Regions from separate parts of the Mesorhizobium sp. M9A.F.Ca.ET.002.03.1.2 genome, predicted to be linked through region 1. Evidence: predicted binding sites of a transcription regulator. Region 1 holds the regulator's gene; the other holds the start of a gene.

Region 1 (4,963 bases):
TCTCTTCATGATATTCCTCCCTGCACCACGTGCGGCGCGACCAAACTGGCCCGAAGGCCGGCACAAAAGGCTCTATTTTTTCGGGCCTCGAAAAAATACTGATCCAACGCCGAAGCGCTGTCAACATCAATTCTGATGGATTTTGATGTCCCACCGGCGTTTTTTCGAGACTCGGAATAAATAATGACAGGGCTGTCGGCTTCTGCCAGTATTTGTCGGACATTGCCGACGGCTTCCGATCCACGAGCTGCCGCGGCGATAGGGAGGAAGCAAAAGAATGTCGGTCGGAATCCGCCACGACGATTTGCGCCGGCGCAACCGGGCGATGGTGATTTCGGCCGTGCGCCGGGCCGGTCATCCGTCGCGGACCGAGATCGCGGCGACCACCGGCCTCAGCCATTCGACCATATCGGCGATCTCTTCCGACCTGATCCAGGAGGGCATCCTGGCCGAGAGCAGGGCAAGCGAGACCGTTTCACTGAAACGCGGCCGGCCGCAGGTCGGCCTCAGCCTCAATCCGGAAGCGGCTGCGGTGCTGACCGTCGTGCTGTCGCTGAATTTCCTTTCGGTCGCCGTCATCGATTATGCCGGGCAAGTGGTCGCCGAGGAACAGCGCCGGCTGGACACGCTGACCATGTCGCGCGACGAGTTGATCGGCGAATGTGTCGCCATCGTCCGCCGCCGGCTCGAGGACCCCGACCTCGATGTCCAAAGCGTCGCCCGCATCGCGCTGGCGATTCAGGGCATCACCGATTCCCATGCGCGCGCCATGCTGTGGTCGCCGATCACACCGCAGACGAACATCGCCTTCGCCGACATTCTGGAAGACGAGTTCGGCATCCCGGCCACCATGGAGAACGACTGCAACATGATGGCCGTGGCGCTGCGCTGGCGCGACCCGGATCGTTACCGTGACGATTTCATCGCCATCCTGCTCTCGCACGGCATCGGTATGGGGCTGGTGCTGAAAGGCGAACTGTTCACCGGCACCCATTCCTCGGGCGGCGAATTCGGCCACATGATCCATCGCCCGGGCGGTGCGCTCTGCCGCTGCGGGCGGCGCGGCTGCGTCGAGGCCTATGCCGGCAACTACGCCATCTGGCGCAACGCAAGGCAGTTGAGCGAGAACGCCGAGCCGGTCGCCGATGTCAGCGACGCCGACATGCGGGCGCTGGCGGCCCGGGCGCGCGAGACGGACGGGCCGGAGCGCGAAGCCTACCGCAAGGCCGGCGAAGCGCTCGGCTTCGGGCTTGGCAGCCTGTTCGCGCTGATCGATCCGGCGCCGGTCGCCATGGTCGGCGCCAGCGCCGCCGCCTTCGACCTGATCGAGCCGGCCCTGCGCGAAGCCATCGCCCAGACCGCCGGCGGCCAGCATTCGGGTTCGATTTCCTTCGATACCGAGCCGAACGAGCTGCCGCTGATCCGCGAAGGCTGCGCCATGCGGGCGCTGAACTTCGTCGACCAGGAGATTTTCGCGCCGGGCGCGAACGGGAAGTCCGGCACGATCAGGAAGGACGTGGCCTGAGTTCGAAAGGCAAGGAACAAAGGCGGATTGCGACTTGGGGATGTGTTGGGATTCAGGCCAGGCCGCGCCGGAGTCGAAGACGGGCTCGAAGCGACCAGACTGGGTGGGTTCCGAGAACGGAACGTTCCGTTCAGGTACGTTAGTATCGGAAGCGCGGGAAGTCGCCGTTCGCAGGCCGGCATCACCTGAATATCAGCACATCCCTAGAGCGGTTCAACTTTTTGATAGAATCGCTGGTCCGCTCTAAGTATTTGTTTTTACGCAATTCCGGACGGAAAACCGCTACGCACTTTTCCTGGAATTGCTCTAGTCTTCCCTGATCGCATAGCCGGCGCCGCGGATGGTGCGGATGACATCGGGCATGCGACCATTGTTGACCGCCTTGCGCAGCCGGCCGACATGGACGTCCACCGTGCGTTCGTCGATGTAGATCGTCTCGCCCCAGACATTGTCGAGCAACTGGCTTCGCGAGAACACCCGCCCCGGGTGCCGCATCATGAATTCGAGCAGCCGGAACTCGGTCGGCCCGAGCCGGATCTCGCTCTTCTTGCGATAGACCCGGTGCGATTCGCGATCGAGCACGATGTCGCCGACCTTGAGAACGCTGGACAGCACTTCCGGCTTGGCGCGACGCAGCAGCGCCTTGACCCTGGCCATGAATTCCGGTGTCGAGAACGGCTTGACCAGATAGTCGTCCGCTCCGGTGGAAAGGCCGCGCACCCGGTCGCTCTCCTCGCCGCGCGCCGTCAGCATGATGATCGGCAGCCGCTCGGTTTCCGGACGCACCCGAAGACGCCGGCAAAGCTCGATGCCGGAAATCGCCGGCACCATCCAATCCAGCACCAGAAGGTCCGGCACGTTCTCCTGCAGCCGGATCTCGGCCTCGTCGCCGCGTGTCACGACCTCGACCTGGTAGCCTTCGGATTCCAGATTGTAGCGGAGGAGGACGCCCAGAGGCTCTTCATCCTCCACCACCATGATGCGCGGCGCGATCATCGGCCGGTTACCCCTGTCATGTCGCCGGCGCCGACATTGTCGTCTCGTCGAGCTTCGGGCGGTCCGCCGGCAATTGCTTCCCGGTCACGACATAGTAGGCGTTTTCGGCAATGTTGGTGACATGATCGCCGATACGCTCGAGATTTTTGGCGCAGAACAGAAGATGCGTGCAGGCGGTTATGTTGCGCGGATCCTCCATCATGTAGGTCAGGAGTTCGCGAAAAACCGCTGTGTATTTCACGTCGATCCTCTCGTCGGCGGCGCGCAGTTCTTTCAACGCATCGGCGTTGCGCGACACATAGTGCTCGACCACGCCGCGGAGCTGATCGAGAACGAGATCCGCCATGGCGTCGATACCGTGCGAGAGATTGCGTGGCGTGGCGCTCTGCCCGACGGCGCTGACCCGCTTGGCTATGTTCTTGGCCAGGTCGCCGATGCGCTCGAGATCGCCCGCCATGCGGATTGCACCGACCACGGCGCGCAGATCCTGCGCCATCGGCTGCCGCTTGGCGATCAGCGTGATCGCACTATCGTCGAGTTCGCGCTGCCGCGCATCCATGATCGTGTCGTCCGAGACGACGCGCTGCGCCATCGCATTGTCTGACGCAAGCAACGCGCGGATCGACGCCGCGACCATCGAAGCGGCGAGCTCGTCCATGTCGCGGAGCAGCCGGTCGATGTGCTCCAATTCCTCGTCGAAAGATGCGACGGTGTGTTCACCCATGATACTGTCCTCGTGTTCGAAATTCGCTGCCGGACCGCTCAACCGAACCGGCCGGTGATGTAGTCCTGGGTGCGTTTGTCGTCGGGGTTGGTGAACATCTTGTCGGTCGCGCCCTCCTCGACCAGATAGCCGAGGTGGAACATAGCCGTGCGCTGCGACACGCGCGCTGCCTGCTGCATCGAATGGGTGACGATGACGATCGTGTAGTTCTGGCGCAGTTCGTCGATCAGTTCCTCGACGCGGGCGGTGGCGATCGGGTCGAGCGCTGAACAGGGCTCGTCCATCAGGATCACCTCCGGCGACACCGCAATGGCGCGCGCGATGCACAGGCGCTGCTGCTGTCCGCCGGAGAGACCAGTGCCCGACTCGAGCAGGCGATCCTTGACCTCGTTGAACAGGCCGGCCTTCTTCAGGCTCGATTCGACGATGCCGTCCAACTCCGCCTTGCCCCTGGCCAGGCCGTGAATGCGTGGACCGTAGGCGACGTTTTCGTAGATCGACTTCGGAAACGGGTTCGGCTTCTGGAACACCATGCCGACGCGAGCTCTGAGCTCGACGACATCGATTTTCGGGTCGTAGATATCCTCGCTGTCAAGCGTAATCTTGCCGCTCACCCGCGCGATGTCGATCGTGTCGTTCATTCTGTTCAGGCAACGCAGGAAGGTCGACTTGCCGCAGCCCGATGGGCCGATCAACGCCGTCACCTGGTTCTCGCGGACATCGAGATCCACGTCGAACAGGGCTCGCTTCTCACCGTAATGAACGGAGACCTTTTCGCCCTTCATCTTGATCGAAAGTTCGTTGGCCCCGCTACTCAGTTTCTGTTCGACGCTGGCTTCCGTCATGATGTTCATTTCCTCTACTCCTTACCAGCGCCGCTCGAAGCGCCTGCGCAGTATCACCGCAATGGCATTCATGATGACCAAAAACAGCAGCAAAATCAAAATCGCCGCCGAAGTCTTCTGCTGGAATCCGGCTTCCGGGAAATCGGCCCACATGAATATCTGCACCGGCAGAATCGTCGCCGGATCGGTGAAGCCGCCGGGAATGTCGACGATGAAGGCGACCATGCCGATCATCAGCAACGGCGCGGTCTCGCCCAGGGCATGCGCCATTCCGAGGATGGTGCCGGTCATGATACCCGGCATCGCCAGCGGCAGGACGTGATGGAATACGGTTTGGACCTTGGACGCTCCGATGCCAAGCGCCGCCTCGCGGATCGACGGCGGCACGGCGCGCAGCGAAGCGCGTGAGGCGATAATGATGATCGGCAGGGTCATCAGCGCCAGCACCATGCCGCCGACCACCGGGGCCGAGCGCGGCAGGCCAAAGAAATTCAGGAATACGGCAAGTCCAAGCAGGCCGAAGACGATCGAAGGCACCGCCGCCAGATTGTTGATGTTCACTTCGATGATCGTCGTCAGCCGGTTCTTGGGCGCAAATTCCTCAAGATAGATCGCCGCCGAAACACCGATCGGGAAGGCGATGGCGAGCGTTACGATCATGGTCAGGAACGATCCGACGACTGCGCCCCAGACACCGGCCAGTTCCGGCTCGCGGCTGGCGCCGCTAAAGAAGAAGATCGAGTTGAACCGGCTTTCGATCAGGCCGGCGCTCTTCAGCGTGTCGAGCCAGACGATTTCCTTGTCCGAAATCTTTCGCGATGCTTCCGGCGTACCGATGACACGCAGGACCGCCTGGCCGTTCGCGGCGGGCGC
Region 2 (4,963 bases), 2.8 Mb from region 1:
GCCTGAATTACTATTACGCCGTCTATGGCCAGGGCGAGCCGCTGCTTCTCCTGCATGGCGGGCTCGGCACCACCGATATGTTTGCGCCGATCCTGCCGAAGTTTGCCGAAAACCGCACCGTCATCGGCGTCGATCTGCAGGGGCATGGCCGCACCGCGCTCGGCGACCGGCCATTCAGCCTGGAGGCGATGGGCGACGATATGGCGGCGATCGTCAAGGCGCTCGGCTACGAGCAGGTCGATGTCCTGGGTTATTCGCTGGGCGGCGGCATTGCCTTCCGCATGGCCGTCCAGCATCCGCAAGCCGTACGGCGCTTGGTGTTGGTCTCGACAGGCTATGCCGCGGACGGCTTCTATGCCGACATGCGCGCCCAGCAGGCGCAGGTCGGCGCGGCGATGGCCGACATGATGAAGGGCACGCCGATGTACAAGTCCTACGTGGCGGTGGCGCCGCATCCGCAGGATTTTCCGAAGCTGCTCGATCAACTGGGCGCCTATATGCGCAAGGACTACGATTATTCCGCCGACGTCCCGAAGCTGAAGATGCCTGTCATGCTGGCTTTCGGCGATAGCGACATGTACCGGCCGGAGCACGAGATCAAGTTCTACCAGATGCTCGGCGGCGGTCTGAAGGACGCCGGCTGGATGCGCGAGAACCTGTCGCAGAACCGCCTGGCCATCCTGCCGAACCGCACTCATTACGACGTGTTCTTCGCGCCGGAACTGACAGCCGCCGCACTGCCCTTCCTCAATGGCGAGACCAAGGTCAAGACCTGGGACGAGATCGTCAGCGAAACGAACTGACCGCCTGACAATCACCTGCCGGCCGTATCCCGCGAGATGGCCGGCGACGCTCGTTGCGCGTCGCGCCTGACGAGGACGACAAGGCGCGGCTGCTGAAATCGCATCGCAAGTCCCGCCTGCAGCATCACGCCAACAGATGGCGCCATCAAAGCTTTTCAATTGACGCTGCCATGCCGGCAGCTACCTTGCCGTCAATCTTCAAAAAGGGGCGCAGGTATGGCGAAATATCAAGGCGGCTGCCTATGCGGAGCGGTGCGCTACCGCACTGATGCCGCACCGATCAACGAGCGCGTCTGCCATTGCCGGCTTTGCCAGAAGGCACTGGGCGCGGCGTTCAACGCACGCGTGCTGTTCCGCATCGACGACGTGACCATCGATGGGCCGGTGGCGACGGTGAATTCCTCGCCCGATCTCAAGCGCGGCTTCTGCCCGGGCTGCGGCACGACGATGTTCTCCCGGCGTGATTCCGCCGGCATCATCGGCATCACCTCAGGCTCGCTCGACGACCCTTCGATGTTCAAGCCGCAGATGCATATGTGGACCGCCTCGAGGCAGCCCTGGATACAGCTCGACGACGGACTGCCGCAATATGAAGGCGCCCCGCCGCCGTACTGAAGCGCCGCAAGGCGCGCCCGATTTTTTTCATCCGGGACACGAGATAGCCGACAAAGCGTCATTGGCGAGCCATCATTGCCACCTATCTATTGCGTGCGGGCCGGCAGTCGAGGAGGCGACGGATGAGCGACAGAATCAACACTCTGGACGAGCTTTTGAGCGATCCCATGGTCAAGCTCGTGATGGAGCGCGATCGCGTGCAGCCGGCCGAGCTTCGCACGATGCTCGAAGAAAAGGTTCGCCGGGCGAAAGATGATGCGCCGGTCAGCCCCGTCAGCGATCGCTTTGTGCCTCCGGCCCACATGATAGCCAAGACCTGCGACAAGCTATGGTTGTGCAGCTAAGCGGCTGGGTCAGCGATCCCCTTCGCTGCCCTGCCGGACATCTCCCCCACCGGTGGGGAGATTGGTGTCACCGGGGCGCCATCGTTTCGACGAAGACTCCCTAACAATTTGATTCAACCTTTGTTGGTAATTTCCCGTTAGTAATCTGGACTGGTTTGTCCGGCGGCGTTGTCTTGCCATCGGTCTGTTGTGTTTTGCGTACAGGTCCAGATGCGGTTACCAGGCGTCGTCATCTTCTCGATCGCATCCCTGTGCCTCGCCGGCTGCACGTCCACGTCCGGCGTCGACGCGCTGCAAATTCCGTCCAGCGAGACGACCAACTCGATCGTGCGGCCGCCGGCGCCGGTGGCCTCGGTCGGCGCGGCCGATGCCGCACCCGCCTTCGCGCAGCCCACCTTCGCGCAGCCCGCCTTCGCGCAGGAAGAGACTATGGAGCAGGCCGTGGCGCTGGCCACTCCAGAGCCCGAGGAAAGCATCGAACCAACCGCCGAGCCGATTGCCCTGGTGGCGCCAAAGCGGATCGCACGGGCAGCACCGATCCTCGCCGAGCCGGTCCGGCGCTATCGTTTTCGCGACGCCAAGCCGATCAATTTCGGCAAGGCCTCGCCCAGGCACCTCGCCGTTCACGGCGTCGACGTCTCGCGCTGGCAGGGCAACGTCAACTGGGGTAAGTTGCGCGCGCAGGGCGCGAACTTCGCCTACATCAAGGCGACCGACGGCGGCGACCACCTCGACCCGATGTTCAGGAAGAACTGGCGCAATGCCGACGCCGCCGGCCTGAAGCGCGGCGCCTATCATTTCTTCTATTGGTGCCGCACCGCCGGCGAGCAGGCCGACTGGTTCATCCGCAACGTGCCGAGGGTCGAGGGCGCCTTGCCGCCGGTGATCGATGTCGAATGGAACGGCGAATCCAGCTGCAAGCGGCGGCCGTCGCGACAAAAGGTGCTGGAGAAGATGCAGGTGCTCATGGACAAGCTGGAACGCCACTACGGCCAGCGGCCCATCATCTACACCGCGCCCGACTTCTACCGCGCCAATCTGCGCGGCGCTTTCCCCGATTATCCGTTCTGGCTGCGCGCGGTGGCAAAGCACCCGTCAAAGGTCTACCCCGGCCGCAAATGGCTGTTCTGGCAGTATTCCGGCTCCGGCCTGTCGCACGGCGTGAAGGGCCGCATCGATCTCAACGTCTTCAACGGCGACGAGAGAGCCTGGCGGAACTGGGCCGGCGGGCGGCAGATGGTGGCCGAGGCGGAGTAGGGGCATTCCTCCATCTTCCGGTGTATAACGAAGGGACTTCTCGGCCTTTGCCTGCTCGCTCGGCCCGTCTTCCGGGGCGGTCGCATCCAGCTGCTCGCCCCCGCAGGCAGCGCTGATCGCGGCCGCACAAACCGCTATTTGCAGGCCGGCATGATGTGAATATCGACGGACGCCGACGGCCTGTCGCGGAACTGTCATGGATCCGTCATCGCTTTGAAATGTCGTTCCCTCAAATCAGGTGGCTTCCATTCGAACAGGAGACGCCACCCGTGCCCCGCCATTCCGCGCTTTTCGTCCTGACGGCAGCGCTTGCTGCCTCCGTTTCGCTGCCGGCCCATGCCGACATGATGTTCAACCGGGTCGCGAGCTTCGCGGTTGCCGGAAACCTCCCGGCGGACATCGAGAAGACCACGCCGACTTCGTCCGAGATCATCACAGCCACCGAGGACGGCATGACGCTGGTCTATTCCGACAGCCCGCTCGGTGCGGTCGGCTTCATCGACCTCGCCGATCCCAAGGCGCCCAAGGCCGGCGGCATCGTCAAGATCGACGGCGAGCCGACCTCGGTTGTGGCCATCGGCGGCAAGGTGCTGGCCGGCGTCAACACGTCGGAGAGCAAAGCCAACCCTTCGGGCAACCTCACCGTCATCGACCTTGCCTCCAAGGCGATCGAAAGCACCTGCGACCTCGGCGGCCAGCCGGACTCGCTGGCGTTCAGCAAGGACGGCAAGTTCCTGGCCATCGCCGTCGAGAACGAGCGCGACGAGGATCTGAACGACGGAGACATTCCGCAGCTGCCGGCGGGCGACCTCAAGATATTCACGCTTGCCGAAGGCCAGCCTGATTGCGCGACGATGAAGACCGTCAACCTGGCGGGCATTGCCGAAGTCGCGGCGGAAGATCCGGAGCCGGAATTCGTCGCCTTCAACGAGGCCGGCGAGATCGCGGTCACGCTGCAGGAAAACAACCACATCGCTATCGTCAACGCCGAGACCGGCGCGGTCGTCACGCATTTCTCCGCGGGCTCCGTCACGCTGGACAAGATCGACACCAAGAAGAACGGCGCCTTGTCCTTCGACGGCAAAATGGAGAACGTCGCGCGCGAACCCGACGCCGTGAAATGGCTCGACAATGACCGTCTCGTCGTCGCCAACGAAGGCGACTACAAGGGCGGATCGCGCGGCTTCACGATCTTCAGCAAGAAGGGCGAGGTGCTCTACGAATCCGGCCCGTCCTTCGAGTACGAGGTCGCCAATGCCGGCCATTATCCCGACGCCCGCAGCAACAAGAAGGGTGTCGAGCCGGAAGGTCTCGAGGCCGGTACGTTCGGCGACGACAGGCTGATTTTCGTCGCTTCGGAACGTGGCTCCGTCGTCGGCGTCTACAAGGATACGGGTGCGGAGCCTCGGTTCGTCCAGATCCTGCCGTCCGGCATCGGCCCGGAAGGCCTGGTCGCGATCCCGTCGCGCAATCTCCTGGTCACCGCCAACGAGGCTGACCTGGTCGAGGACGGGCTCGCCCGCTCGCACGTCATGGTCTACGAGCGCTCCGAGGGTCCTGCCACGTACCCGATGATCACGGCAAAGCTCACGGCGGACGGCACGCCGCTCGGCTGGGGTGCGCTTTCGGCGCTCGCGGCCGGCGACGCGGCCGGCAAGCTCTTCGCGGCTTCGGACTCGTTCTACGCCAATGCGCCGTCGATCTTCGAGATCGATGCCACCCAGACCCCGGCGCTGATCACCGGCAAGACCATCGTCACGCGTGGCGGCCACCCTGCACAGAAGCTCGACATCGAAGGTCTTGTCGCCGACGGTGAAGGCGGCTTCTGGCTGGCCAATGAAGGCGATCCGGCAAAGCTCGTCCCGCACGCCATCCTGCGCGTCGACGGCAAGGGCGAGATCAAGCAGGAGATCGGCTTCCCGATGGAATTGCTCGCCCACCAGA

Evidence for each region. Region 1 encodes PhoB, which activates phosphate uptake and scavenging genes when phosphate is short. Its sites were predicted from a motif close to TGTCATNNANCTGTCAT; they were not measured.
Region 2: the regulator PhoB is predicted to act here: its motif matches at 3,212-3,228, upstream of EJ066_RS21575 (esterase-like activity of phytase family protein).

The regions. Positions count from the first base shown of each region.
Region 1 covers NZ_CP034443.1:875,270-880,232, forward strand. Annotated here, with positions in the region: gene xylF (D-xylose ABC transporter substrate-binding protein) at 1-9, opposite strand, end outside; gene EJ066_RS04370 (ROK family protein) at 278-1,525, shown strand; gene phoB (phosphate regulon transcriptional regulator PhoB) at 1,832-2,521, opposite strand; gene phoU (phosphate signaling complex protein PhoU) at 2,538-3,245, opposite strand; gene pstB (phosphate ABC transporter ATP-binding protein PstB) at 3,284-4,099, opposite strand; gene pstA (phosphate ABC transporter permease PstA) at 4,112-4,963, opposite strand, start outside.
Region 2 covers NZ_CP034443.1:4,473,876-4,478,838, forward strand. Annotated here, with positions in the region: gene EJ066_RS21555 (alpha/beta hydrolase) at 1-803, shown strand, start outside; gene EJ066_RS21560 (GFA family protein) at 1,020-1,418, shown strand; gene EJ066_RS21565 (hypothetical protein) at 1,541-1,762, shown strand; gene EJ066_RS21570 (GH25 family lysozyme) at 1,973-3,019, shown strand; gene EJ066_RS21575 (esterase-like activity of phytase family protein) at 3,289-4,963, shown strand, end outside.